One region of the Streptomyces sp. NPDC031418 genome, then DNA from elsewhere that is predicted to be linked to it. Evidence: riboswitches for the same ligand, from Rfam matches in the RefSeq annotation. Region 1 holds a riboswitch; the other holds the start of a gene.
What was found. A riboswitch is a leader RNA that binds a small molecule or an ion and turns the genes downstream of it on or off. The one in region 1 is predicted to bind glycine.
Positions count from the first base shown of each region.

Region 2: another riboswitch for glycine. It lies ahead of gcvP (aminomethyl-transferring glycine dehydrogenase); the one in region 1 lies ahead of gcvT (glycine cleavage system aminomethyltransferase GcvT).

Region 1 is NZ_JBVIJC010000001.1:175,064-185,541, reverse strand. Features, by position in the region: gene ACZ5CZ_RS00820 (enhanced serine sensitivity protein SseB C-terminal domain-containing protein) at 1-430, opposite strand, end outside; gene ACZ5CZ_RS00815 (enhanced serine sensitivity protein SseB) at 595-1,398, opposite strand; gene ACZ5CZ_RS00810 (AAA family ATPase) at 2,128-2,733, opposite strand; glycine riboswitch at 2,929-3,026, shown strand; glycine riboswitch at 3,027-3,139, shown strand; gene gcvT (glycine cleavage system aminomethyltransferase GcvT) at 3,183-4,301, shown strand; gene gcvH (glycine cleavage system protein GcvH) at 4,419-4,796, shown strand; gene glyA (serine hydroxymethyltransferase) at 4,811-6,076, shown strand; gene ACZ5CZ_RS00790 (L-serine ammonia-lyase) at 6,189-7,556, shown strand; gene ACZ5CZ_RS00785 (hypothetical protein) at 8,034-9,425, shown strand; gene ACZ5CZ_RS00780 (tetratricopeptide repeat protein) at 9,435-10,478, opposite strand, start outside.
Region 2 is NZ_JBVIJC010000012.1:306,102-316,579, reverse strand. Features, by position in the region: gene ACZ5CZ_RS20520 (FHA domain-containing protein) at 1-407, shown strand, start outside; gene ftsR (transcriptional regulator FtsR) at 450-1,187, shown strand; gene ACZ5CZ_RS20510 (bifunctional nuclease family protein) at 1,273-1,746, shown strand; gene ACZ5CZ_RS20505 (MerR family transcriptional regulator) at 2,006-2,689, shown strand; partial or broken gene ACZ5CZ_RS20500 (DNA polymerase IV) at 2,760-4,356, shown strand; gene ACZ5CZ_RS20495 (PRC-barrel domain-containing protein) at 4,278-4,649, opposite strand; glycine riboswitch at 4,769-4,863, shown strand; gene gcvP (aminomethyl-transferring glycine dehydrogenase) at 5,030-7,915, shown strand; gene ACZ5CZ_RS20485 (TOBE domain-containing protein) at 7,983-8,402, opposite strand; gene ACZ5CZ_RS20480 (ABC transporter ATP-binding protein) at 8,429-9,751, opposite strand; gene ACZ5CZ_RS20475 (ABC transporter permease) at 9,748-10,478, opposite strand, start outside.

The sequences.
Region 1 (10,478 bases):
TCTGCGCGAGCAGCGCGTAGAACTGTGGGATCTCGATGCCGGGTTCGGACAGCCGGAGGGGTCCCGCGGGCTGCCGGTCCAGGCCGGTGGCGATACGGCGCAGATCCAGCCAGGGGATGCCGACGCCGCCGCCCGGGGCGTGCGGGTTGAGCCAGAGGCCGTAGTGGTCCGGGTAGAGGGTGCGGGCGACGTCGAGGCCGTCGACGACCTCGTAGGAACGGTTCCAGCCGCTGGCCGAGAGTTCCTGGGCGGAGGTGACGCACGGGGCGTAGTGGAAGCCGCCGACTTCCATGTCCCCGTACTGGGCGTCCGGGGAGCCGGCCTGGCCGTGCCACAGCAGCATCCAGATCTGGCCGGCGGAGGGGGTGGCAAGGGCGCGGAGCAGGGCCTCGTAGGCGTCGTAGCGGCCGGGGGTGACCTGACGCAGCATGTGCTCGACGCTGCCGCTGTGGCTCGCGCTCACCTTGTCGTGCCCTTCTGTTCAGTGCGCCCGGGTTCGGGGACAGCTTAAGCGCCCGGTGGCGCGGAGCCGCCTGTGCGTGCGCGGGTGCGGGTGCCTGGTGGCCACCCGCGCCCCACGCCCCTCGGGTGTCTCTACTGGCCGTACTGGTAGAAGGGCCGGACGTGGTGCTTCAGCCATTCGGCCACGGGGTCGTCCGTCACGTCCAGCAGGACCAGGTTGACCGGCCAGGCGACCGGGACACGGGCGAGGGCCCGGCCCAGCGCCTCCAGGGGACGGGCGCGGAGGTCGCCCTCCCACTGGGAGAGTTCCACGCCGACGAAAAGCACCGGTTCGTCCGTCTCGATCGCGGCGAGACAGCGGCGGGCGGTGTGCACGACACCGATCCCGGCGAACTCGGCGGAGGCGGCGGCGAGGAAGTCCACCGGGTCGTCCTGCCAGTCGGGTTCGAAGAGCCGGACCCGGCCGCCGGCGGCGGGGCCGTCGAGCGGGGTACGGCCGCTGCGGCACAGCTCGGCCACCGCCTGCGGCGGCAGCGGGATGCCGACCACCCCGTCGGGGTTCACCACGATGCCGACCTGCGGGGGCAGTCCGCGGGCGAACTCCACGGCGGGGGCGATGGTGTACCCCATGTGGGAGCCGACGACCTGGCGGAACTGTTCCTCCGAGCTGAACACCGGGACGTACACCTGGCCCGCGATCTCGGTCGTGGGCAGATCCAGCGGGCCGCTGTCCGGGCCGCCGCCGGAGGGCAGCGGGATCCACAGGAAGCTGCGGCCGAGCACCTCCACGATCCGGCCGGCCGCCGCGGGGATCCCGAGGGAGGCCGACAGCACCTCCTCGAGTTCGTTGCCGGGCCAACCGCCGTGCGGGTGGGGGTGCGCCTGAGCCGGGAAGCCCGCGGGAATGTCCGCGGGCAGATCCGCCGGGAAGTCCATCTGCCTACCGCCTGCTGGGAACCACTGCTGTGTGCATGAAGGCTAGCGGGTACACCACCCCCGGCCGTCCGCCCGGCGCCAGCCGGTGAAGGGTACGCGGGGCGGTTGCATGCCCCCCCCCCAGCCGGGCCGGCGCCAGCCGGTGAAGGCTGAGCCGGGAGCGCGCCCGCAGCCGTCCGGGCCGGCATCGAGCGGTGAAGGCCAAGCAGCACACGGCACCCGCAGCCGTCCGACCCGGCGCCAGCCAGTGAAGGACAAGCAGGGTGCCCGCCCGCAGCCGCCCGGTCCAGCGTCAGCCGGTGCAGGCCACGCGACGCACGGCGCCCCCAGCCGTCCAGCCCGGCCCAACCGGCAAAGGCCAAGCGGCGCGGATGCGTGCCCGCGGCTATCCGGCCCGGCCCCCGCCCGCGAAGACCAACCACGACCGTGCGCGTCCGCCCCCATCCGGCCCGGCGCCAGCCGGTGAAGCCCACGCGCGGGTGCCCGCCCGCAGCCGCCCGGTCCAGCGTCAGCCGGTGAAGGCCACGCGACGCACGGCGCCCCCAGCCGTCCAGCCCGGCCCAACCGGCAAAGGCCACGCGGCGCGGGTGCGTGCCCGCGGCCATCCGGCCCGGCCCCCGCCCGCGAAGACCAACCACGACCGTGCGCGTCCGCCCCCATCCGGCCCGACGCCAGCCGGTGAAGCCCACGCGCGGGTGCCCGCCCGCAGCCGCCCGGTCCGGCGCCAGGTCAGGGGGTGAAGGAGAGGGTGTGCAGGGTGTTTGCCGCGGGGCGGTCCAGGAGGAGGGCTGTGGTGCAGCCGGTGGGGAGCTGGCCGCGTTCGATCGCGTCGAGCAGGCGGGCCGTCGTGCGGCGGTGACGGCGGAAGGCGTAGCGGGAGACGCCCCGGCCGCGCTCGCGCTGGCCCGCGCGGGCCGTCGCGGGGTCGACGTCGAGCAGCAGCAGATGCAGGGTGCCGCCGCGGCGGCGGGCCTCCCGGGCGAGCCAGCTCCGCACCCAGGCCTGGGTGCCGCAGTCGTGCACGACGACGCCCTCGCCGGTGCGCAGGGCGCGGCGCAGCGCCGCGTAGTGGGCGAGGCGGACCAGGGGGCGGTAGAGGGCGTAGGGGAGGCCGCGGGGCAGCCGGGCGGCGAAGCGGTCGCGGGTGTCCTGCGAGTCGATGCGGCGGCCGGTGACCGTGCGGTGCATGAGGGTGGACTTGCCGCTGCCGGGCAGGCCGGTGAGCACCACCACGTCACGGGGTCCGAAGAGCAGGGTGCGCGGGGTGCGGCCGGCGCGGTCGCGCAGATCGCGCACGGCGCGGATGGTGGCGCTGGTCCGCTGCCGCGGCACCATGACGCCGGTGGCGTACGCGGGGGTCCTGTTCACCGTGATCGTCCTCCCCTGTCGACTCGGTCAACTTCTTTCCCGTCGACCGTAAAGAGAAGGTAATAGGCGGTGGTGGCGGGCGGGTCCGGGTGCTGCCACAGGTCGGTTACAAAAGCGGCCGCGCCGTGCAATGATGTGCGCGCCAACTGCATACCGGCCGCTTGAATCCGCGCGGGAGAGTCCCCAGCCGTCGCCGCTGGGGCGCCGAAGGAGCAAGTCCCTCCCTTGAATCTCTCAGGCCCCGTTACCGCGCGGGCGAGGCACATCTGAAAAGCGGGCCGCTGTGTCAGTGGCTCCACCCAAGGTGCAAGCCCTGATCGTCCCGGTGGCGGTCGTGGCGAACCTCTCAGGTTCCGATGACAGATGGGGAGGAACGTTCCTCGCCCCGTCCGTGTGCCCTGGGAGACGACCGACCGATGAGCAGCACTGAACTCCGTCACACCGCGCTGGATGCCGTGCATCGCGCGCTCGGTGCGACGATGACCGACTTCGCCGGCTGGGACATGCCCCTGCGCTACGGCTCCGAGCGCGACGAGCACCTCGCCGTACGCACCAAGGCCGGCCTCTTCGACCTCTCCCACATGGGCGAGATCACCGTGACCGGCCCGCAGGCGGCCGCCCTGCTGAACTTCGCCCTGGTCGGCAACATCGCCTCCGTCGGCGTCGGCCGCGCCCGCTACACCATGATCTGCCAGGCCGACGGCGGCATCCTGGACGACCTGATCGTCTACCGGCTCGCCGAGACCGAGTACATGGTCGTGGCCAACGCCTCCAACGCCCAGGTGGTGCTGGACGCGCTGACCGAGCGGGCCGCCGGGTTCGACGCCGAGGTGCGCGACGACCGGGACGCCTACGCGCTGATCGCCGTCCAGGGCCCGGAGTCCCCCGGCATCCTGACGTCGCTGACCGACGCCGACCTCGACGGCCTGAAGTACTACGCCGGCCTGCCCGGCACCGTCGCCGGCGTCCCCGCCCTGATCGCCCGCACCGGCTACACCGGCGAGGACGGCTTCGAGCTGTTCGTGAAGCCGGAGCACGCCGTCGAGCTGTGGCAGGCGCTGACCAAGGCGGGCGAGGGCGCCGGCCTGGTGCCGTGCGGTCTGTCCTGCCGGGACACCCTGCGCCTGGAGGCGGGCATGCCGCTGTACGGGCACGAGCTGACCACCGCCCTCACCCCCTTCGACGCCGGGCTCGGCCGGGTGGTGAAGTTCGAGAAGGAGGGTGACTTCGTCGGGCGCGAGGCGCTCACCGAGGCCGCCGCCCGCGCCGAGCAGAACCCGCCCCGGGTGCTCGTCGGCCTGGTCGCCGAGGGCCGCCGGGTGCCGCGCGCCGGATACGCCGTCGTCTCCGGCGGCGAGGTGATCGGCGAGGTCACCTCCGGCGCCCCCTCCCCCACCCTCGGCAAGCCGATCGCCATGGCCTACGTCGACGCGGCGCACGCGGCGCCGGGCACCCCGGGCGTCGGCGTGGACATCCGGGGCACCCACGAGCCGTACGAGGTCGTGGCTCTGCCCTTCTACAAGCGGCAGAAGTAGACACTGGGCCTCGGCACGTCCCCCTGACGTGACCCTGCGCACATTTCCCCGCCCGGCACCAGGTCCGGCAGTCCCCCCCTTCATCAGCACTCCCGCATGTACAGGAGAATTCAGGCCATGAGCAACCCCCAGCAGCTTCGCTACAGCAAGGAGCACGAGTGGCTGTCGGACGCCGAGGACGGCGTCTCGACGGTCGGCATCACCGAGCACGCGGCCAACGCGCTCGGCGACGTGGTCTTCGTCCAGCTCCCGGCCGTCGGTGACACCGTGACCGCGGGCGAGTCCTGCGGCGAGCTGGAGTCGACCAAGTCGGTCTCCGACCTGTACGCCCCGGTCACCGGTGAGGTCGCCGCGATCAACCAGGACGTCGTGGACGACCCGTCGCTGGTGAACTCCGCTCCCTTCGAGGGCGGCTGGCTGTTCAAGGTGCGTGTGACGGACGAGCCCGAGGCCCTCATGAGCGCCGACGAGTACACCGCCTTCACCGCCGGCTGAGGAGTCGTACCCCGATGACCGTCCTGAACACGTCCCTGCACGAGCTGGACCCGGAGATCGCCGCCGCGGTCGACGCCGAGCTGAGCCGCCAGCAGTCCACGCTGGAGATGATCGCCTCCGAGAACTTCGCGCCGCTCGCGGTGATGGAGGCGCAGGGCTCGGTGCTGACCAACAAGTACGCCGAGGGCTACCCGGGCCGGCGCTACTACGGCGGCTGCGAGCACGTCGACGTCGCCGAGCAGATCGCCATCGACCGGCTCAAGGAGCTGTTCGGCGCCGAGTACGCCAATGTGCAGCCCCACTCCGGCGCCTCCGCGAACCAGGCGGCCCTGTTCGCCCTCGCCCAGCCCGGGGACACCATCCTCGGCCTGGACCTGGCGCACGGCGGCCATCTGACCCACGGCATGCGGCTGAACTTCTCCGGCAAGCAGTTCAACGTGGTCGCCTACCACGTGGACGCCGAGACCGGCCTGGTCGACATGGCCGAGGTCGAGCGGCTCGCCAAGGAGCACCGCCCGAAGGTGATCATCGCGGGCTGGTCGGCGTACCCGCGCCGGCTGGACTTCGCCGAGTTCCGGCGGATCGCCGACGAGGTCGAGGCGTACCTGTGGGTCGACATGGCCCACTTCGCGGGCCTGGTCGCGGCCGGTCTGCACCCGAACCCGGTGGAGCACGCCGACGTCGTGACCTCGACCACCCACAAGACGCTGGGCGGCCCGCGCGGCGGCATCATCCTCGCGAAGAAGGAGTTCGCGAAGAAGCTGAACTCCTCCGTCTTCCCGGGCTTCCAGGGCGGTCCCCTGGAGCATGTGATCGCGGCGAAGGCGGTCTCCTTCAAGGTCGCCGCCTCGGCGGAGTTCAAGGAGCGCCAGCAGCGTACGGTGGAGGGTGCGCGCATCCTCGCCGAGCGCCTGACGGCCGCGGACGCCCGCGAGGCCGGGGTGAACGTCCTGTCGGGCGGCACGGACGTGCACCTGATCCTGGTCGACCTGCGCGAGTCCGAGCTGGACGGCCAGCAGGCCGAGGACCGGCTGCACGAGGTCGGCATCACGGTCAACCGCAACGCCGTCCCGAACGACCCGCGTCCCCCGATGGTCACGTCGGGTCTGCGGATCGGTACGCCGGCCCTGGCGACCCGCGGCTTCACGGCCGAGGACTTCGCCGAGGTCGCCGATGTGATCGCCGAGGCGCTGAAGCCGTCCTACGACGCCGAGGCCCTCAAGGCGCGCGTGAAGGCGCTCGCCGACAAGCACCCGCTGTACCCGGGTCTGAACAAGTAGCTCAGGCCCCCGCAGTACCCGGGTCCGGACCCACGGACCCGGCCAGGCAAGTCCCCGGTGGGGCACCCGGCGATCCCGGGGCCCCGCCACCCCTGCTTTTTGAGGAGTGACCGTGGCCATCTCGGTCTTCGACCTGTTCTCGATCGGCATCGGCCCGTCCAGCTCCCACACGGTCGGCCCGATGCGCGCGGCGCGGATGTTCGCCCGCCGGCTGCGCAACGAAGGGCTGCTGGAACAGACCGCGACCCTCCGGACGGAGCTGTACGGCTCCCTGGGCGCGACCGGGCACGGCCACGGCACCCCGAAGGCCGTCCTGCTCGGCCTGGCCGGCGACTCGCCGCGCACGGTGGACGTGGAGACGGCCGACGCGCGCGTGGACGCGATCAAGGCCGAGGGCCGGATCCGGCTCCTGGGCGAGCACGAGATCGCCTTCGACTTCGACCAGGACCTCGTGCTGCACCGGCGCAAGGCGCTGCCGTACCACGCCAACGGCATGACGCTGTGGGCGTACGACGCCTCCGGCGCGGAGCTGCTGACCAAGACGTACTACTCGGTCGGCGGCGGCTTCGTGGTCGACGAGGACGCGGTCGGCGCGGACCGGATCAAGCTGGACGACACGGTCCTGAAGTACCCCTTCCGCACGGGCGACGAGCTGCTCCGCCTCACCAAGGAGACCGGCCTGTCGATCTCCTCGCTGATGCTGGAGAACGAGCGGGCCTGGCGCACGGAGGAGGAGATCCGCGCGGGCCTGCTGGAGATCTGGCGGGTGATGCGCGCGTGCGTGCAGCGCGGCATGAGCCGCGAGGGCATCCTGCCCGGCGGGCTGAAGGTCCGCCGCCGCGCCGCCGTCTCGGCCCGCCAGCTGCGCGCCGAGGGCGACCCGCTGGCGCACGCGATGGAGTGGCTCACGCTCTACGCGATGGCCGTGAACGAGGAGAACGCGGCCGGCGGCCGGGTGGTCACCGCCCCCACCAACGGCGCGGCCGGGATCATCCCGGCGGTCCTGCACTACTACATGGACTTCGTGCCCGGCGCCGACGAGGACGGCGTGGTCCGCTTCCTGCTCGCCGCCGGCGCGATCGGCATGCTCTTCAAGGAGAACGCCTCCATCTCCGGCGCCGAGGTCGGCTGCCAGGGCGAGGTCGGCTCCGCCTGCTCCATGGCGGCCGGTGCGCTCGCCGAGGTGCTCGGCGGCTCCCCGGAGCAGGTGGAGAACGCGGCCGAGATCGGCATGGAACACAACCTGGGCCTGACCTGCGACCCGGTCGGTGGCCTGGTCCAGATCCCGTGCATCGAGCGCAACGGCATGGCCGCGGTGAAGGCGGTCACGGCCGCGAAGATGGCGATGCGCGGCGACGGCTCCCACAAGGTGTCCCTGGACAAGGTCATCAAGACCATGAAGGACACGGGCGCGGACATGTCGGTGAAGTACAAGGAGACGGCGCGCGGCGGGCTGGCGGTCAATATCATCGAGTGCTGAGACGACGGGGGCACCGGGACGGCGGGGGGCCGGAGTGACGGGCGGGGCGGGATGGCTGCGGGTGCCCGTGGGCGCGGACGCCGAGCGCTGGGTCACCCGGGTCCGCTGCCGTCGGGTCCTGTTCGTCGTGCACAACGTGACGTCCGCGACGCGTCTGCTGGACGTCCTCCCGCTGTTCGACGGCGACCTCCGGGTGCAGATGTTCGCCACCTGCACCGGCTCCTCCCCGTTCCTGGCCGGGGTGCCCGAGCTGCTGGCCCGGGCGGGGCTCCCGGTCCTGCCCTGGGAGCAGGCCCTGGCCACCCGGTTCGACCTGGCGGTCTCCGCCAGCTACGGCGGTGAACTGGGCCTGATCCAGGGCAAGTTGGCGGTCCTGTCGCACGGGGTTGGCTACAATAAAAGGCTGGCGACACCGGACACCGGACACCGGACACCGGACACCGGACACCGGACACCGGACACCGGCCGCAGGCGCCCGTGTTCGGCCTCTCGCCGGACTGGCTGCTTCACGACGGCCGGCCGCTCGCCTCGGCCACGGTCCTCTCCCACCCCGAACAGCTGGAGCGGCTGCGTGCCGCGTGTCCGCAGGCGGCGCCCACCGCGGTGCTCGCCGGGGACCCCTGCTACGACCGCATCCTCGCCGCACTCCCCCAGCGGGACCGGTTCCGCCGGGCGCTCGGGGTGGCGGAGGGCCGGCGGCTGATCGTCGTCAGCTCCACCTGGGCACCGCGCTCCCTCTTCGGCGGCCCCGCGACGGACGGCACCGGCACGCCGGGCGCGGATGATCTGCTGCCCTGGCTGCTGTCCCGGCTGGCGGCGGAGCTGCCCGCCGACGAGTACCGCACGACGGCCGTCCTGCATCCGAACATCTGGTACGGCCACGGCCCCGGACAGGTCCGCGCCTGGCTGGACACCGCACGGCGGGCCGGTCTGGACGCCGTCTCGCCGCTGGACGGCTGGCGCCAGGCGCTGATAGCCGCCGACTGCGTGCTGGGCGACCATTCGAGCGTCACCTACTACGCGGCGTCCATCGGCGTCCCGGTGCTGCTCGGGGCGTTCCCGCAGGCGGACCTCGACCCGGACTCCCCGGTGGCCGCGCTCGGTCGCACGGCTCCCCGGCTGGTGCGGCGGGGCAGTCTGCGCGACCAGATCGACCGGGCGATCGACACGCACGACCCCGGCCGGTACAAGGAGCTGGCGGAGCAGACCAGTTCCGCGCCGGGAGAGTCGGCCGCCCTGTTGCGCCGGATGTTCTACGACCTCATGGACCTCCCGGAACCCGAGGGACGCCCGGCCCTGCTGGAGCCGCTGCCGCTGCCGCCGTACACCCCCGGCCGGGTCACCGCGCCGGTCCGGGTCCTGGCCCGGACGGCCGGCCCCGACACGCCGGAGGTGACGCTCGTCCGGTACCCGGTGGCCGACGACGGGCCCGGCCCGTCGGAGGCCGTCGCGGCACGGTTCGACCTCACGCACACGGTGGTCGACGAGGAGACCCGGGAGCCCGGCCGGGTGGCGCTGGCCGATGTCGTCGTACGCCGCGCGGCCGCGGACGACCCGGTGCTCGGGCCGCCGGCCGCCTGGGTGGCGGAGGCGCTGGACCGCTACCCGTACTGCGGACTCGCGGCCTATGTCGACGGCCCCGACCGCTGCGTCGTGGGCACCCGTGCGGGCGAGCTGCTGCGGCTGTCCGCCGCCGCGGGCCCCGACGGGCGGCCCGACCTGTGCGATCCCGCCGTCTACGCCTCCGCCCTCCACACCTGGGTGGCGAACGGCCGGCCGGTGGCGTCCGCCGTCCCCGGACTCACCGTGCGCACCGGCGACATGGCCCACAGCGTCACCGTCGAGCCGCTCCCCGCGGCCCGGCCCTGAACCGGCGCCTCACGCCTCCAGTTCCGCCAGTCGGGCCCGGACCCGCACGAGGCCGGCGTCGTCGCCGTGTTCCGCCAGGCAGGCCTCGGCGGTGCGCAGGTCCGCCGCCTCCTGGGCCGGGCGGCCCGCGCGGCGGTGGCAGTCGGCCCTGGCCTCGACGGCACCGGCGAGTTGCAGGCCCGCGCCCGCCTCGGTCATCCGCGTGACGGCTTCGTCCAGGCACACCCGGGCGAGGTCCGCGTCTCCCGCGTCCAGATGGGCCTCGCCCAGGCTCATGTAGACCCGGCCCTCGTTGTAGGGGTCGCCGCCGGGCAGCTCGCGGAACCGGACGAGGGCGCCGTTGAGCCGGGCGACGGCGGCGGTGTGCTCCCCCTGCTTGCTCTGGGCGCGGCCGAGGTGGTGCTCCAGCAGGGCGGTGGCGCGGGGCACGTCCGCGTGGCCGTCCTCGCCCGGGCCGATCCGGGCCAGGATCCGCTGGGCCTCCTCGAAGCACCGCTGGGCCGCCGCCCACTGCCACTGCCTGAGCCGCAGCAGCCCGAGTGCCTCGACGGCGGTCGCCTCCCCGCGGTGGTGGCCGCAGGCCCGGTCCGCGGCCCGGGCCTCCTCGATGGCCCGCTCGGCAGCGTCGGCCTGGCCGGCGCCCATGTGGCCGAAGGCCAGTTGCACGGCCATCCGGCCCACGGCGCGCGGGTCGCCGAACTCGGCCGCGACGCGCCGGGCGGCCTCGAGGCCGAGCCGGTGGGTGTCGACCCACTGGGCGTGGAAGCCGAGCATGAGGTGCAGGCCCCACATGGCCTCGCACAGCTGCCAGACGAGGTCGTCGTGGCCGTTGCGTTCGGCGGCCCGGACGACGGCCGCGAGGTTCTCCCGCTCCCGGCGCAGTTCCGCGAGCGCGCGCCGGCCGTCCTGCCGGTCGCGTCCGGCCGGGAGGGCGAGGCCCTGGTAGGCGCGGCCGAGCCGCCACCGCCCCGGCAGCACCCGGAAGTCCGCGGCCGCGGCGAACCGCAGCTGCCCGACCGCCACCCGGCGGACCGCGGCGGCCATCCGGTCGGG
Region 2 (10,478 bases), on a different contig from region 1:
CCATCTCCGGTCTCGAGGCCTACGAGGCGGAGGCGACCGGCCAGACGCCGCTGCCGATGCTCTCGCCTGAGGCGCAGGCCGCGGTGGACGCCCTGCCGCTCGGCTCGGCGCTCCTGGTGGTGCGCCGGGGTCCGAACTCGGGCAGCCGCTTCCTGCTGGACAGCGATCTGACCACGGCCGGACGTCACCCGCAGAGCGACATCTTCCTGGACGACGTGACGGTCTCGCGTCGCCATGTGGAGTTCCGGCGCTCCCCGGACGGTTCGTTCACCGTGGCCGACGTGGGCAGCCTGAACGGCACCTACGTCAACCGTGAGCGGATCGACCAGGTCGCCTTGCAGAACGGCGACGAGGTGCAGATCGGCAAGTACCGGCTGGTGTTCTACGCGAGCCGGCAGGGCATCTGACCCGCCCCCGGACTCGGTCCGGGGATCCCCCAGGGAAGGTCCATGCTGCAAACACCGAGTGGCGGTGCCGGAAGCGGTACCGCCGCCAGGGACAGTGGGCTGATGAGCATCGGCACGGTGCTGAACGTGCTGCGCGACGAGTTCCCCGAAGTCACCATCTCCAAGATCCGCTTCCTGGAGTCGGAGGGGCTCATCGAGCCGCAGCGGACCCCCTCGGGGTACCGCAAGTTCAGCGCCGAGGACGTCACCCGTCTCGGCCATGTCCTCAGGATGCAGCGGGACCACTATCTGCCGCTCAAGGTGATCCGTGAGCAGCTGGACGCCATGGAGCGCGGGGAGGCCGTACAGCTGCCGCTGGTGGGGCGCCAGCGCACCGCGGAGCATGAAGCGGAGCGGCCGGAGGGCCCCACGGTGGCCCGGGTCGGCCGGGCGGAGCTGCTGGCGGCCGCCGACATCGACGAGGGCGCGCTGAAGGAGTGGGAGTCCTACGGGCTCATCGCTCCGCTGGAGGAGGGCGTCTACGACGCGGAGGCGGTCACCGTGGCGTCCCTCATCGCCGAGCTGGGCGGATTCGGGATCGAGCCGCGCCACCTTAGGGTGATGAAGGCGGCGGCCGATCGCGAGGCCGGCCTGGTGGACCAGGTGGTGGCCCCGCTCAAGCGCCACCGCAACCCGCAGACCAGGGCGCTCGCCGAGGCCCGTACCAAGGAGCTGGCGGCGCTCACGGTGAAGCTGCACGCGGCTCTGGTGAAGACCGCGCTCGGGATCCGGCTGCCCTGACCGGGCGGGGTCCGGGGCGACCGGATCGGGCACCTGTTCCCGGCCCGACTACCCAAACGTCCCGAGCACGGCCTAGGGTTGCTGTGTGAACGAGCTCGATGTCGTAGGTGTCCGGGTCGAAATGCCCTCCAACCAGCCGATCGTGCTCCTGCGCGAAGTGGGGGGCGACCGCTACCTCCCCATCTGGATCGGACCGGGGGAGGCGACGGCGATCGCCTTCGCCCAGCAGGGCATGGCCCCCGCCCGACCGCTGACCCACGACCTTTTCAAGGACGTGCTGGAGGCCGTCGGCCAGGAGCTGACCGAAGTACGCATCACCGACCTGCGGGAAGGCGTCTTCTACGCGGAGCTGGTCTTTGCCAGCGGGGTCGAGGTCAGCGCCCGTCCCTCCGATGCCATAGCGCTGGCCCTGCGCACCGGAACGCCGATCTACGGAAGTGACACGGTGCTGGACGACGCGGGTATCGCCATCCCGGACGAGCAGGAGGACGAGGTGGAGAAGTTCCGCGAGTTCCTCGACCAGATCTCGCCCGAGGACTTCGGTACCAGCAGCCAGTGAGGCGCCGGAAGCGGTGACCGCTGGCGGCGCGTGCCGGCCGGCGGTGGCTTCGTACGGCCAGGCCGGTGGGCAATTGCCACCGGCCCTTGAGAGCGTCCTACGGCTTCCCGTGAGCGCATTCGGCTAGCCTTTCCCCGCGGTGGGACACGGGAAACCACTCCTAGGGTGATTATCACTCGGCGTGCCGAGTGTGGCGATCGTTGACGCACCCCTGGTGACTGCCTACCGTCGAGAAGGCAGGTCAAGGACGGAGGTCGGCGTGAGAACGAGCGGCGACGGTACGGCTGGGGGTGCCCCCGGACGCGGTTTCGGGGAGAGCGGTCCGTACCCTCCCCCCGGTTCTCAGCTGTGTTCGGACAGGGGGTACCCCCATGCCGGCAGCGCGGTCGAGCACGCCCCGCAGCGGCCGACGGTGGTGCCGGACGGCAAAGGGGTGGCGGCCATGACGTCCGAGCAGATCGGTTACCGCGGGCCCACCGCCTGCGCGGCCGCCGGCATCACCTACCGGCAGCTCGACTACTGGGCCCGCACCGGCCTGGTCGAGCCCAGTGTGCGGCCCGCGTACGGGTCCGGCACGCAGCGGCTGTACAGCTTCCGTGACGTCGTCGTGCTGAAGATCGTCAAGCGCTTTCTGGACACCGGTGTGTCGCTCCAGAACATCCGCTCGGCCGTCCAGCACCTCAGAGAACGCGGTTTCCGTGATCTGGAGCGGATGACCCTGATGAGCGACGGCGCCACGGTGTACGAGTGCACCTCGCCGGACGAGGTCCACGCCCTGCTCCAGGGCGGTCAGGGCATCTTCGGCATCGCCGTCGGAGTGGTGTGGCGGGACGTGGAAAGCGCGCTCTCCCAGCTGCACGGAGAGCGCATCGACACCGGTGAGACCCTCGTCGGGCACAACCCCGCGGACGAGCTGGCACGGCGGCGCAACCGGGCGGTCTGACGGCCCGGTCGGCCGGGGCTCCGGTCCCGGTCCGCGGGCATTGTCAGTGGCGTGGTGCAGCATCGGAGATGTGAGAAACGCGCCCACCATCCTGCATCTCGACATGGATGCCTTCTACGCCTCCGTGGAACAGGCATCCAAGCCGAGCCTGCGCGGGAAGGCGGTCGTCGTGGGCGGGCTCGGCCCGCGCGGTGTGGTGGCCACGGCGTCGTACGAGGCGCGGGTCCTCGGGGTGCACTCGGCGATGCCCATGGCCCAGGCGCGCCGGCTGGCGCCCAACGCGGCGTATCTGGTGCCGCGCTTCTCCCTGTACCGGTCGGTCAGCGAGCAGGTGATGGCGCTGCTGCGGGAGCTGTCCCCGCTGGTGGAGCCGCTGAGCCTGGACGAGGCGTTCGTGGACCTGGAGGCCGGGGGAGCGGCCTGGGACGAGGAGTCGGCGCGGCTGACCGGGATCAGACTGCGCAGCGACATCAAGGCGGTCACCGGGCTCACGGGGTCGGTCGGGCTCGCCGCGTCCAAGATGCTCGCGAAGATCGCCTCCGAGCAGGCCAAGCCGGACGGACTGGTGGTGATCGAGCCGGGCACCGAGCGGGAACTGCTGGGGCCCATGCCGGTGCGCACCCTGCCGGGGGTGGGGCCGGCCACCGGAGACCATCTGCGGCGGGCCGGGATCACCACCGTCGAGGAGCTGGCGGAGGCGGGCGAGGACGAACTCGTCCGGCTGCTCGGCAAGGCGCACGGGCAGGCGTTGTACGCGATGGCGCTGGCCCATGACGAGCGGCCCGTGGTGGCCGAGCGCGAGGCCAAGTCGGTGTCGGTCGAGGACACCTACGACGTCGACATCCACGACCGCCTGCGGATCGGTCTGGAGGTACGGCGGCTCGCCGACCGGTGCGTGGGGCGGCTGCGCGGGGCCGGGCTGTCCGGGCGGACCATCGTGCTGAAGGTGCGGCGGTACGACTTCTCGACGCTGACCCGCTCGGAGACGCTGCGCGGGCCCACGGACGATCCGGCGGTGGTGCGGGAGGCGGCCGCGCGGTTGCTGGACTCGGTGGACACCACGGGCGGGGTGCGGCTGCTCGGGGTGGGCGTGTCGGGGCTGGCCGACTACACGCAGGAGGATCTGTTCGCGCAGGCGGCGTGGGCCGCGGAGGAGGGCGAGCGGCAGGAAGAGGGGGAGGCGGACGGTGCCGAGGCCGAGGCGGAGACCGAGGGGGCGGAGCGGGGCGCGGAGCCCGCGGAGCGGCTGTGGCGGCCGGGGCAGGACGTGCGGCACGCGGAGTACGGGTACGGCTGGGTGCAGGGCAGCGGGGTGGGGCGGGTCACCGTGCGGTTCGAGACGCCGCAGTCCGAGCCGGGGCGGGTGCGGACCTTCCTCGTCGGGGACGCCGCACTGGAGGCGGTGGAGCCGTTGCCGCTGGTGCTGGGCGTCGCCGACCCGCCCGCCGGGGTCCCGGCGGCGGACGGTGGCCATCGGGCCGGCTCCGCGCCGGACCCCGGAACCCGGCAGCCCGTAGGTCCGGCCGGGGTCCAGCCCGGTTCCGGGTGAGTTCGAGGACGGGGTGGGATCAAGGCTTCGTGGGGCGGGTCAGGTTTCCTCCGTGCCCGCCAGCTTGCCGAAGTCGTGGTCCGGAAGTGGGGGGTGCGGCGATGTGTCGAGGCCGTAGTGGTGGTAGAGCTGGAGTTCCTGCTCGGGGGAGAGATGGCGGCCCACCCCGAAGTCGGGGGCGTCCCTGATCAGGGCGCGCTCGAAGGGGACCCGGAGGGAGCCGTCGACCAGTTCGCTCGGTTCCAGAGGGACGAAGGCGTCCCGGGAGAACAGGCCGGTGCGTATGGCCGCCCACTCGGGCACGCCCGTCGCATCGTCGAGGTAGACCTCGTCAATGGTGCCGATCTTGGTGCCATCGCGGTCGAACGCCTTGCGGCCGATCAGGTTGCGCGGATCGATGTCGGTCTGCACGGTCCCTCTCCCTCCACTTGGTCGCAACTCATCCGTAAGCACTACAAAAGAGCACATTCAACGAGGCGGCCACTCGAGGGCCCAGGCGTTGACCTCGCTGGTAGGCTGACAGCGGCTGCTGACCCCGTGCGGGAGAGTCCTCCGACCACGTCGGAGGCGCCGAAGGAGCAAATCCTCCCCGGAATCTCTCAGGCTCACGTACCGCACGGACGAGGTCACTCTGGAAAGCAGGGCGGGTGTCGACGGCTTCCGCTCTCACCGACGGTGAAAACCGGGCGTGCCCGGTGAAACTCTCAGGTTGAGATGACAGAGGGGGAGGCCGTCCGGGCACCCGCGCCGTGGTGCCCTCGAAGGTCGCGTCAGACCAGGAGGCCTCCGCCATGACCGCCCATCGCATTCCGCTCTCCGCACTCGAAGCGGGCATCCCCTTCGAGCAGCGCCACATCGGGCCCGACCAGGAGGCGCGGGCCAAGATGCTCGCGCAGGTGGGCTACGGCTCGCTGGACGAGCTGACCGCCGCCGCGGTCCCGGATGTGATCAAGAACGCCGACGCGCTCGATCTGCCGGGTGCCCGCACCGAGGCGGAGGTGCTCGCCGAGCTGCGCTCCCTGGCGGACCGCAACCAGGTGCTCGGATCGATGATCGGCCTGGGGTACTACGGCACCTTCACGCCGCCCGTCATCCTCCGCAACGTCATGGAGAACCCGGCCTGGTACACGGCCTACACGCCGTACCAGCCGGAGATCTCCCAGGGGCGCCTCGAGGCCCTGCTGAACTTCCAGACCATGGTCGCGGAGCTGACCGGCCTGCCGACCTCCGGCGCCTCGCTCCTCGACGAGGGCACGGCCGCCGCCGAGGCCATGGCGCTGTCGCTGCGGATGGGCAAGAACAAGAAGGGTCTCTTCCTCGTCGACGCGGACGCGCTGCCGCAGACGATCGCCGTCATCGAGACCCGTGCCGAGCCGACCGGCGTCGAGGTCGTCGTCGCCGACCTCAGCGAGGGCATCCCGGCCGACCTCGCCGCCCGCGAGATCAACGGCGTGCTGGTCCAGTACCCGGGCGCCTCCGGTGCCGTACGGGACATCAAGCCGGTCATCGACCAGGCGCACGAGCTGGGCGCGCTGGTCACCGTCGCCGCCGACCTGCTCGCCCTGACCCTGCTGACCTCGCCGGGTGAGCTGGGCGCGGACATCGCCGTCGGCACCACCCAGCGCTTCGGTGTGCCGATGGGCTTCGGCGGCCCGCACGCCGGCTACATGGCCGTGCGCGAGAAGTTCGCCCGCAGCCTGCCGGGCCGGCTGGTGGGCGTGTCCGTCGACGCCGACGGGAACAAGGCCTACCGGCTCGCGTTGCAGACCCGTGAGCAGCACATCCGCCGGGAGAAGGCCACCAGCAACATCTGCACCGCGCAGGTGCTGCTCGCGGTCATGGCGGGCATGTACGCCGTGTACCACGGGCCGGAGGGGCTGCGGACCATCGCACGGCGCACGCACCGCTACGCCTCCGTCCTCGCCGCCGGGCTGACGGCCGGCGGGGTCGAGCTGGTCCAGGGCGCCTTCTTCGACACCCTCACCGCGCGCGTGCCCGGCAAGGCCGCCGAGATCGTCGCCGCCGCCCGCGCGGGCGGCGTCAACCTGCGTCTGGTCGATGCCGACCATGTCTCCCTGGCTTGCGACGAGACCACCAACCGAGCCCAGCTCGCCGCCGTCTTCTCCGCCTTCGGCGTCGAGGGCGACATCGAGGCGCTGGACGCGGCCGCCGGCGAGGCCCTGCCCGAGGCGCTGCTGCGCACCGACGACTACCTGGCCCACCCGGTCTTCCACCAGCACCGCTCCGAGACTGCGATGCTGCGCTACCTGCGCAAGCTGGCCGACCGCGACTACGCGCTCGACCGTGGCATGATCCCGCTGGGCTCCTGCACCATGAAGCTCAACGCGACCACCGAGATGGAGCCGGTCACCTGGCCCGAGTTCGGCCAGCTGCACCCCTTCGCCCCGGCCGAGCAGGCGGAGGGCTACCTCACGCTCATCCGTGAGCTGGAGGACCGTCTCGCCGAGGTGACGGGGTACGACAAGGTCTCGCTCCAGCCGAACGCCGGTTCGCAGGGCGAGCTGGCCGGCCTGCTCGCCGTGCGCGGCTACCACCGGGCCAACGGTGACGAGCAGCGGACCGTCTGCCTGATCCCGTCCTCGGCGCACGGCACGAACGCCGCCAGCGCCGTGATGGCCGGCATGAAGGTCGTCGTCGTGAAGACCGCCGAGGACGGCGAGATCGACGTCGACGATCTGCGCGCCAAGATCGAGCAGCACCGCGACGAGCTGGCCGTGCTGATGATCACCTACCCGTCCACGCACGGTGTGTTCGAGGAGCACGTCGCCGACATCTGCGCCCAGGTCCATGAGGCGGGCGGCCAGGTGTACGTCGACGGCGCCAACCTCAACGCGCTGGTCGGCCTCGCCAAGCCGGGCCACTTCGGCGGTGACGTCTCCCACCTGAACCTGCACAAGACCTTCTGCATCCCGCACGGCGGCGGCGGTCCGGGCGTCGGCCCGGTGGCCGTACGGTCGCACCTGGCGCCGTACCTGCCGAACCACCCGCTCCAGCCGGCCGCCGGCCCGGAGACCGGGGTCGGTCCGATCTCGGCCGCTCCGTGGGGCTCGGCGGGCATCCTGCCGATCTCCTGGGCGTACGTCCGCCTGATGGGCGGCGAGGGGCTGAAGCGGGCCACCCAGGTGGCCGTGCTGTCGGCGAACTACGTCGCCAAGCGCCTGGAGCCGCACTACCCGGTGCTGTACACCGGCCCCGGCGGTCTGGTCGCGCACGAGTGCATCATCGACCTGCGGCCGCTGACCAAGGCGACCGGTGTGAGCGTCGACGATGTCGCCAAGCGCCTCATCGACTACGGCTTCCACGCGCCGACCATGTCGTTCCCGGTCGCCGGCACCCTGATGATCGAGCCGACCGAGTCCGAGGACCTCACCGAGCTGGACCGTTTCTGCGACGCGATGATCGCCATCCGCGCGGAGATCGAGAAGGTGGGCTCCGGCGAGTGGCCCGCGGAGGACAACCCGCTCCGGGGCGCCCCGCACACCGCCGCCGCGCTCGGCGGTGAGTGGGCGCACGCCTACAGCCGCGAGGAGGCCGTCTTCCCGGCCGGTGTCTCGGCCGCCGACAAGTACTGGCCGCCGGTGCGCCGTATCGACCAGGCCTTCGGCGACCGCAACCTGGTGTGCTCCTGCCCGCCGCTGGACGCGTACGAGGACTGAGCGAGCCGAGGCCGAGGGCCCCGTCCGGCTGGTGCCGGGCGGGGCCCTCGCCGTGTCCGGGGGCGGGTCAGGCCGTCGCCAGGGACACCTCGGTCGACTTGATCAGGGCGACGACGGAGGAGCCGGTGGCGAGGCCCAGGGCGGTGACGGACTCGCGGGTGACGGCCGAGGTCAGCTCGCCGCCCTCGATGGCGATCTTGACGGTGGCCATCGCGGCGCCGGCGGCCAGGTCCGTGACGGTGCCCGGCAGCTGGTTGCGGATGGACACGCGGCCCACCGGGTCGGTGGCGAGAGCCACCTCGGTGGCCTTCACCAGCGCCCGTACCGCGGTGCCCTCGGCGAGGCCGAGGTCCCGGGCGGCCTCCAGGGTGATCGCCGCGGTGAGGTCCTGGCCGCCGTCCAGGCGGAGCTTCACGGTGGCCATGGCCTCGCCGGGGTGTACGGCGGTGATGGTGCCGGGGAGCTGGTTGCGGATGCTCAGAGTCATGGCCCGACGGTAGTGCGGGTGGGGGTTCAGGCCGGGTACGCGTGGGTCTGCGTCGCTTTGACTGTCGCCCAGACCGGTGCACCCGGGTGCAGGTCCAGCTCCGCGGCGGCGACCGTGGTCAGGTCGGCGGCGAGCGGGAGTTCCCCGGTCAGATCGGCGCGGATCTGGTCGCCGTGGGTCTCCAGGCCGGCCACCTCGCAGCGCCACAGGTTGCGGGCGCTGGAGGCCGTGGGCCGGTCCCGGAAGAGGGTCACGGCGGACGGCGGGAAGGCGACGAAGGCCGGTCCGGACAGTGTCTCGGTGGTGGTGATGGAGGGCCCGGCGTCCAGTCGTACCGTGTGCCCGTCCGCCCGGCCGCGGTAGAGGTTGAGGCCGACCAGCTGGGCGATGTAGTCCGTGCGCGGGTGGCGGGCGATGTCGGTGGGGCCGCCCTCCTGTACGACGCGGCCGTGCTCCACGACCACCAGCCGGTCGGCGAGCACCATGGCGTCCAGCGGGTCGTGGGTGACCAGTACGGCGACGGCCTCGAACTCGGCGAGGTGGCGGCGCAGCTGGGCGCGGACCTCCAGCCGGGTGCGGGCGTCCAGGGCGGCCAGCGGCTCGTCCAGGAGCAGCAGCCGGGGCCGGGTGGCCAGGGCGCGGGCGAGGGCCACGCGCTGGGCCTGGCCGCCGGAGAGGCGGCGGGGCTTGGCGTGGGCGTGGGCCGCCAGGCCCATGCGGTCCAGCCAGGTGGCGGCCAGGGCGCGGGCCTCCGCCTTGGACGCGCCCTGGCAGCGGGGGCCGAAGGCGACGTTGTCGAGCGCGGAGAGGTGGGGGAAGAGGAGGTAGTCCTGGAAGACCACGCCGACCGGGCGGGACTCCGGGGGAGTGTGGTGCAGGGGGGTGCCGTCGAGGTGCAGATGGCCGCCGGTGAGGGGGATGAGGCCGGCCAGGGCGCGCAGGGCGGTGGTCTTGCCGGCGCCGTTGGGGCCGAGGAGGGCGAGGACTTCGCCGGGGGCGGCGGTGAGGGGGATGTCCAGGCGGAAGGTCGTGCGGTCGACGAGGAGGTGGGCGTCGAGGGCGGGTGGGGTGGTGGGGGTCGCGTGCGGGTGGGGGTGCGCGTGCGGCGGCTGCGGCGTGGGGGTGGCCCGGCCTTCGGCCGGGTTGAGGTTCCCACCCGCACCACGCGTGCGGCGTTCGTCGGCGGGTGCGGGTGGCCCTTGTGGGGGTGCGGCGCCGTCGGCGGGTGCGGGTGGGATGTGGTGGCGTGCAGCGCCGTCGCCGGGTGCGGCGCCGTCGGCGGGTGCCGGTGCGGGTCGGTGGGGTGCGGCGCCGTCCGTGGGGAGGCCGGGGGTGTGCGGGTTGGTCATGGTGTTGTCATCCAGCGGTCCCGGAGGCCGGCCAGGACGGCGATCGACACCGCCAGCAGGACCAGGCTGAGCGAGATGGCGGCCTCGGGGTCGTTCTGAAGGGCGAGGTAGACCGCCAGGGGCATGGTCTGGGTACGGCCGGGGAAGTTGCCCGCGAACGTGATCGTCGCGCCGAACTCGCCCAGCGCCCGCGCCCAGGCGAGCACCGCGCCGGCGGCGATGCCGGGGGCGATCAGCGGCAGGGTGACCCGGCGGAACGCGGTGAAGCGGGACGCCCCGAGCGTGGTCGCCGCCTCCTCGTAGCGCGGGTCGGCGGCGCGCAGGGTGCCCTCGACGCTGATGACCAGGAACGGCATCGCGACGAACGCCTCGGCGATCACCACGCCGGCGGTGGTGAACGGCAGCGTGATCCCGAACCAGGCGTCGAGCCACTGGCCGACGACGCCGTTGCGGCCCAGCGCGAGGAGGAGAGCGACACCGCCGACCACCGGCGGCAGCACCAGCGGCAGCGTCACCAGGGCCCGGACGAGACCCCGGCCGGGGAACTCCGTACGGGCCAGCAGCCAGGCCAGCGGCACCCCGAGGACCAGGCTCACGGCGGTCGCCGCGGTGGCCGTGACCAGCGACAGCTGGAGCGCCTGCCACACCTCGGGGCTGGTCAGCTGGTCCGGCAGACTGCGCCAGGGCGCGCGCACGAGCAGCGCGAGCAGCGGCAGCAGCAGAAACG